Desulfobacula toluolica Tol2: one gene and its partner. The protein of the gene in region 1 interacts with the protein of each later gene in a pairwise test. Links are inferred from orthologs where the notes say so. Each region holds a gene or a part of one and is shown on either strand. Other genes may lie near its edges.

Region 1 (4,713 bases):
TTTGAAAAATTGTTTTCAAGCAAAAGATTTCTTGCTTTTTTGTATAAATCAGCCGGTTTGAGGGCCTCAATTTTATACTGGATAGGGGCTGCAGGCTGTGGGGTTTTTTCAAGAAATGCAATTTTTGTCTCCAGGGTTGAGATGATATCCTGAAGTGTTTGTATAATGGTATTATTTTTTTCTATTTGATATTTTAAAGTTGCCTGATCCTGCTTTATACCGGTAAGCTCAGATTCCAATTCCACAAGCTTTGTGTGACATAAAGTCTCTTCTTTGTCGTTTCCTGCGGGCGTTTTAACAGAATGCATCGCACCGCAGGAAACAAAGAAAAACGACAGGATAAGAAAATAAACAGGTTTATACAATCGTTTTTTTAAACAGGGCATTTCACTACCTTTTGTTGGTCGCAAGAACAATGGGGGATGCCACAAATATGGAAGAATAGGTGCCGATAAGAACACCGATAATCATGGCAAATGCAAAATTATGAATAATTTCTCCACCCAGAAAATAAAGGGCCAAAAGAACGATCAGTGTTGTTACTGATGTTAAAATCGTCCTTGAAAGGGTTTCATTGATGCTTCTATTAAACAATAAAGGCAGTGATTCAGTTGTTTTAGCTCCTTTTACATTTTCCCTGATCCGGTCAAAGACAATAATGGTATCATTTAATGAATATCCAATAATGGTTAAGAGTGCCGCAATAATCGGTAATGAAAAATCCAGGTTTAACATCGAAAAGATTCCCACGGTGATCAATACATCATGCAAAAGCGCAACAATAGCACCCATGGCATATTTGAGGTGCAACATCCAAAACAATACCAGTGTTACAACCAGGGCTGCCGTGATCAGAACAACCATGCTTACATTAAATACGGACAGAAAATATACCGCAGTCATAAGAGAACCCGCTGTTACACCCGATAACATCCATTTTAGCTCAAACCTGCCTGAAATATATATGGTGATAAACAGCAGGGAATAAAAAATGGCTAACAGCGCTTTTTTCCTTAAATCCTGCCCGACCTGGGGGCCGACCATTTCCACTCTTCGGATTTCAGGAGCAACTCCTGTGGATGCTTTGACAGCTTCAATCACGGATTGAGACAAGCCTTTACTGGTCATTTCCAGGTTGCTGGTTCTAACCAAAAATTCATGGTCCTGGGGCTGTCCGAAATTTTGTACCGAAGCATCGTTAAAGCCTATATCGGATAGGGCTGATCGTATTTTTCCAACAGGAACCTGTTCTGAAAATTTTAGTTGAATTAAGGTTCCGCCAACAAAATCGACACCATAGTTAGGCCCTTTATTAATGATGAGAGACCCGATGCTCAAGAGGATAAGGATGGTTGATAAAACAAATCCGATTTTATGTTTACCAATAAAGTCTATATTGATATCAGACTTGATAATTTGCATTATGTATTCCCTTTATATGCTTAGTTTTGACGACTGTTTGTTTTTAAGAATAAAATCAAAAATATTTTTTGAGAGAACCAGCGCTGTAAAAAGGCTTGCAATAATACCAAGGCAAAGGGTAACGGCAAAACCTTTGATCGGACCTGTACCAAACTGGTAAAGAACCAGGGCGGCAATAAAAGTGGTCACGTTGGCATCGAGAATCGTCAGGGTTGCTCTGTCAAACCCTGCATGAACGGATGCCAGGGCGGTTTTTCCGGATCGCAGCTCTTCTCTGATTCTTTCAAAAATAATCACATTGGCATCAACAGCCATGCCGATCGTAAGAATTATGCCTGCTATTCCTGGCAGAGTCAGTGTGGCCTGGAATGCGGCAAGGCCGCCACCGATAAGAACAATATTAATAATCAGTGCCAGATCGGCAATCAAGCCTGCACCCTTATAGTAGATGCTCATGAACAGTACCACAAGAAGTCCGCCCACAAGCATTGAAATAAGACCCATTCGGATGGAATCAGCACCCAGTGTGGGACCAACGGTTCGTTCTTCAATAATTTTAACAGGTGCCGGCAAAGAACCGGCTCTCAGTGCAATGGCCAGATCTTTTGCCTCATTCAATGTAAAACTACCTGTTATTGTGGCTTTGCCCCCGGCAATTCTGTCCTGGATGACCGGAGCTGAATAAACTGATTTATCAAGAACTATGGCAAGACGTTTGTGGATATTTTCCCCGGTTATCCGGTCAAAAATCCTTGCTCCTTTTCGATTAAACTCAATGCCTACCAAGGGTTGTTGAAATTGATCAAACTCAACTCTGGCATTGGTTAGGAGGCTTCCATCAAGAAGGACTCTTTTTTTGATTAAAAAAGGAATTTTAGTTGATGTGCCGGAATTTGAATTGATTTTATGCTGATACAGTATTTCATCTCCAACCGGAGGGGTTCCATTGATGGCCAGATCAACATCAGCTTCATCATCAACCAGCTGGAATGTTAATTGGGCTGTTTTTCCGATCAGCCCTTTTGCCCTTTCCGGATCTTTAATGCCCGGCAGCTGTAAAAGGATTCTGTTCCCGCCCTGTATCCGGATATCAGGCTCACTTACACCAAACTCATCTATCCTGTTACGGATGGTTTCAAGAGCCTGTTCTGTTGCCATTTTTTTGATGTTTTCAATATCTTTTTCCGGCAAGGCTAATTTATAGGAAATATTGTTATTTTCCTTTTGAGGTTTCTGGATGATCAGATTGTCAAAACTTTTTGAAAGAACGTTTTCAATGCTGGATTTGTCTTCGCTCCCTTGAAATTTTGCAAGAATGGAATTGTCGTTCAGACGTGAAACACCAATGTGTTTCACCCCCTCGCTTCTAAGTTCTTTTTTAATCTCCTGTATTGTTCTTTCCACCTCTGCTTCAACTGCTTTGATATTCTGGACTTCAAGTACAAGATGCATCCCTCCTTGAAGATCCAGCCCCAAATTGATTTTTTTATGGGGCCAGCAATCAAGGAATGTGGGAAGCAAACAGACAACAGCCGCTAAAACAACACATAGAATAAATACAGTTTTAAAGGTAAATGGTTTCAATCTAATTGCTCCTAATGGAATTATTTTTTCTTTTTATCATCTTTACGGACAGCATCTGTATCAGAAATTACCGCTGCAACATTTCCACGGGAAATTTTAATTTTTACCTTTTCAGCGATTTCAAGACCAATGGTTGTATCATCCAAGCTTTGGATAGTTCCATAGATGCCGCCGGATGTTACAATCCGAATGCCTTTTTTTAAATTGGATATCATTTCCTTATGTTCTTTGGCTTTTTTCTGCTGTGGCCGAATCAAAAGAAAATAAAAAATTGCAAATAAAATAATAATGGGTAAAAAGCCTGCTATTCCACCTGCCTGTCCACCCGCTTGCCCGCCTGCCTGTCCCATTGCATATGCTGTACTAATCAAAATAAATCCTCCTTAGAATAAATAAAATATATAAATTTATATTTTTTTTGCAGGAATCCAGATTGTTTTTCCGTCAAACTGGATTCTGTCTATATTATGATAGTTAATTTCCTGAAGAAGTGAGAAAACTTCATCCACATTGTAAACGACAATCTTGCTTAGCGGTTCAATAATATCAATATTTGAATCCACTTTTTTTTCAATAAGATTATATATGATTACAAGTGTTTCGGAAAATTTTAAAATTTTTCCAACCCCTGAGCTTTTCCCTTGATCAATGGGTTCATCGGCTCTGGGTGTAACATGTATACCGTGATGGCCGTAAAATTCTTTTAAAATATTAAAATGAATATTCCATATGTTATCGCCGGGTTGAACCACATAAATTCCATAGGGTTTTATCTTTTGAGGCAAAATAGCTCCGGAGTCATAAATTTTTTCTTCAAAAACTTCTCCGTCTTTTATAAAGGCATTTTCTAAAATATCTCTCATAGAGATTTGAACGTCACCAATTTTGAAGCTTTCATCAGAATTGACAATCATATCAAGGCTTTTTTTAATGCCCAGGCCCTCTTTGCGTGATACCATGAGTTGCTTTAAGGTTTTGTCCTTTTGAAGATTATTATAATCAAGGGTCGGCATAATGATAATGTCACCTTTAACGGCTTTGTTTTTATTGCCCGTAATGTCCTTTTTGTTGATTCCCTGTTTTTGTGACATTACAATTTTACCTTTTGATGCTGGTAAATCCTTTTCCTGAAGTTTGGTAAAATACAGGGCGGTCAAAAAAAACACCCCGCATAAAATTACGGCAATAGTTATTAATCCGCTTCTTTTTCCATTCTTTTGCAGGCTCATGGATCCAGCTTCCTTCTTAAGATTGAAATTGTTTCAGATACACAATAGAACCCTTTATGTCAAGAAAGGTCTTCAATTGTTATGGGGAATGATAATGATTTTGTTTTCCCCCGAAACCATATTTGGATCACCCTCAATCGTAATGAAAACAGATTTTTTCGATTCAATTTCAGTGAGTTCAGCTCTTTTTTTGTTCAACAGATAACCTGCCACATCATTGGGTAAAACTCCTGTTGCTTCCTTGATTCCGGGTTTTAATGTCCTGAGCTTCAACTGCCTTAAAAATGCCAGACCCTGGGTTTCTACTGAAGGCGTCTGGCCCCTGCCTTTACAATGCCTGCAGGTTTCATAGCTTCCAAAAGTGATTGAATGCCGGATTCTTTGCCGTGACATTTCCAGTAAACCAAATTTTGTGATGCCCCCTACTTTTGTTTTAGCCTTGTCGGATTTTAAGTTTTTTTTCAGTGTTTTGGTGATT
Region 2 (3,137 bases), 1.1 Mb from region 1 along the record:
TTCAGATGTGATTCGGATATCACTCATACGCCTATGTTTTATCAGATCGAAGGTCTTATGGTGGATAAAAATATTTCTTTTGGGGATTTAAAAGGGATTTTGACCACCTTTGTTCATCAATTTTTTGACAAAGAAACTTCCTTACGGTTCCGGCCCAGTTTTTTTCCATTTACCGAGCCCAGTGCAGAAGTTGATATCCGTTGTGTCATGTGCAAGGGAGAGGGCTGCCGAATCTGTTCAAAGACAGGGTGGCTTGAAGTATTAGGTTCCGGGATGGTTCATCCTGCAGTATTTGAAAACGTCGGGTATGATACGGACCAGTATACCGGGTTTGCTTTCGGCATTGGCATTGAGCGAATGGCCATGCTCAAATATGGTATTGATGATATCAGAAAATTTTATGAAAACGATATCCGTTTTCTGGGGCAGTTTTAATATGAAAGTCAGTTTAAGCTGGTTAAAAGAGTACGTTTGTGTTGAGCTTGAGCCTTCCCTGATCTCTGAAAAGCTTACCATGGCAGGCCTTGAGGTTGATTCAGTGGAAGATAGATATGAATACCTTGACCATATTGTTGTCGCTAAAGTCAATGAGGTTGAGAAACATCCGAATGCAGAAAAGCTGTCTGTCTGCCAGGTTGATGCCGGTGGTGACGAGCTGATTCAAGTTGTCTGTGGTGCCCCCAATGTAAGAGAGGGTATGTTTGTGCCGTGCGCGCTTCCAGGTGCCGTGCTTCCCGGAGATCTGAAAATAAAAAAAGGTAAGCTTAGAGGCGAAGTTTCCCAGGGAATGTTGTGCAGTGCAGCTGAATTGAGGCTTAATTCGGATACATCCGGGATTATGGATCTTGAGGGTGAATTTTTTGCAGGAACGCCTCTTGAAGAAGCCTTGAAATTGTCTGATACGGTTTTTGAAATTGATTTGACCCCCAATAGACCGGATTGTCTTGGTGTGATCGGTGTTGCCCGTGAAGTAGGGGCTTTTGTGGAACCAAGGCAAAAGGTGATGCTTCCAGATTATACATTGCCGGCAGATAGGGTTATTAACGAATCCATTCACGATTATGCAAAAGTCCGGATAATTGATTCGGATCTTTGTCCAAGATACTCAGCAGGTCTGTTGTTTGATGTTAAAATTGCACCTTCTCCTTTCTGGTTACAAGAAAGGCTCGAATCCATAGGTCTTGAGCCAATCAATAATGTTGTAGATATTACAAATTTTGTTATGATGGAGACTGGTCAGCCTCTTCACGCATTTGATTTTGATGAGGTCTCAAAAGGTGAGATCATTGTCAGACGAGCGGGCGATGATACTGATTTTGTTACTCTTGACAGCAAAAGTCATAAGCTTGAGCCTGATATGCTCATGATTTGTGACGGGCAAAGACCAGTTGCGCTTGCCGGGGTAATGGGAGGTGAAAATTCCGAGATTTCAGATTCCACAACCCGGGTGCTTGTGGAAAGTGCATATTTTAATCCTGTTTCCATAAGAAAAACTGCAAAGAAAACCGGTATTGCCACTGATGCATCTCATCGATTCGAGCGTGGAATTGATCCTGAGGGAACGGTTAACGCATTAAACAGGGCGGTTTCCCTGATGGCTAAAATTTGTGATGCTAAAATTGCTAAAGATATTATTGATGAGTATCCGCAAAATTTTGTTCCGCTGGAAATTGACTTGAATACGAACGCCTTGAATATTCGACTGGGAACGGATTTGAACGCAGGCGCCATTGGTGAGATTCTGGAGTCAGTGGGATTTGATATCGAAAAGATAGGAGATGCCCGGCTTAAAGTTGGGGTGCCTAGTTTCAGGGTGGATGTTACCCGGCCTGAAGATCTTTCCGAAGAAGTGGCAAGGTTATGGGGTTATAACAATATTGAGACCCGTTTTCCTCTGGTTCCGGCTAAAGGAAAACTGTTGGACCCAAAAGTCATTCTCCGGGAAAAGATCAGGCAGATAATAGTCGGATTTTCTTTTTTTGAAGCCATCAACTATAATTTTATCAATGAAAATTTTTGTGACAAGTTGAATCTGCCTGAAGGAGATCGAAGACGTCAGGTTGAAACAATTTTAAACCCGATTTCAGACCAGATGTCTGTTTTGAGAAGCTCCATGATTCCAGGGCTTTTTGAGACAATGAAAAAAAATATTTCTCAGCAGACAGTTACGTTAAAGATTTTTGAGATCGGCAAGGTTTTTTATGCCACACAAAAAGGATTATTGCCCGAAGAACAAGAAATGATAGCAGGCTTGATAACAGGCAACCGAACTGATCAAACCTGGCATTCAAAAAAAAGTGAAGTTGATTTTTTTGATTTAAAGGGTGTGGTTGAAGGGTTTCTTGATGCCCTTATGATCAAGGACAGGGTTTTTGAAAAACTTGAAGATAATACCTGTCCGTATTATAAAAAAGGGTATGCAGCTTTTGTCAAGTCAGGCGATAGTATTATTGGTACGCTTGGAAAGATTGATGAAAAGGTTTTAAAAAATTATGGGTTGAAGCAGGATGCATTTGTTTTTGATTTCAATTTAAGCACTATACAGGATCTTCTTCCTGAAGCTGTTATTGCTAAGCCGCTTCCTCGTTTTCCTTCACTTTCAAGGGATATTACAATTATTGTAGGCAGGGATGTGACTGTCGGAGAAATCCTGGAACAAATTGAGTTTATTGCTGAAAAACAATCTTTGATTGAAAAAGTATTTCTTTTTGACATCTTTGAAGGCAAGCCGCTATCCGAGGGTAAAAAATCATTATCGTTCAGGGTTGTTTATAGATCCTCGAGTAAAACCTTAAAAGAAAAAAATATTAAAAAGCTGCATACTGATATTTCAAAAACCCTTCTTGATCGGTTTGATGCAGACTTGCCGGATTAGTTTTAAAGAGGATAATAATAATTATTTTAAATTTTGATCGTTTGATTAAAAAGTATTATTGACAAAACCAATAGAGGTTGGTATATTAATCCGCTAATGCGGGTATAACTCAGCTGGTAGAGTGCAAGCTTCCCAAGCTTGATGTCGCGAGTTCGAGTCTCGTTGCCCGCTCCATCTTTATTGAGATTTAGGATGGCAGATTTGTTCCATGTATTGGAGTTAATGCCTAAGATGAGATAAGATATAACCTGATCCCTCTGGG

Evidence for each region. The genes of interacting proteins can lie anywhere in the genome.
Region 2: the proteins of secD (region 1) and pheT interact in binary tests that used the Escherichia coli proteins (3 or more experiments, as listed by UniProt). The link is inferred for Desulfobacula toluolica Tol2 from one-to-one orthologs.

The regions. Positions count from the first base shown.
Region 1 is NC_018645.1:1,693,014-1,697,726, forward strand. The notes cover bases 721-3,702. They hold secD (protein translocase subunit SecD), read right to left. Parts: upstream 3,007-3,702; coding sequence 1,435-3,006; downstream 721-1,434. Other genes in these bases: secF (protein translocase subunit SecF), read right to left, coding at 721-1,422; yajC (preprotein translocase subunit YajC), read right to left, coding at 3,027-3,377; TOL2_RS07785 (hypothetical protein), read right to left, coding at 3,414-3,702. Outside these bases: tol-pal system protein YbgF, read right to left, coding at 1-386; more of secF, read right to left, coding at 391-720; more of TOL2_RS07785, read right to left, coding at 3,703-4,235; TOL2_RS07790 (Rne/Rng family ribonuclease), read right to left, coding at 4,308-4,713. UniProt on the Escherichia coli protein: Part of the Sec protein translocase complex. Interacts with the SecYEG preprotein conducting channel. SecDF uses the proton motive force (PMF) to complete protein translocation after the ATP-dependent function of SecA.
Region 2 is NC_018645.1:546,543-549,679, forward strand. It holds pheT (phenylalanine--tRNA ligase subunit beta), read left to right. Parts: upstream 1-400; coding sequence 401-2,875; downstream 2,876-3,137. Other genes in the region: pheS (phenylalanine--tRNA ligase subunit alpha), read left to right, coding at 1-435.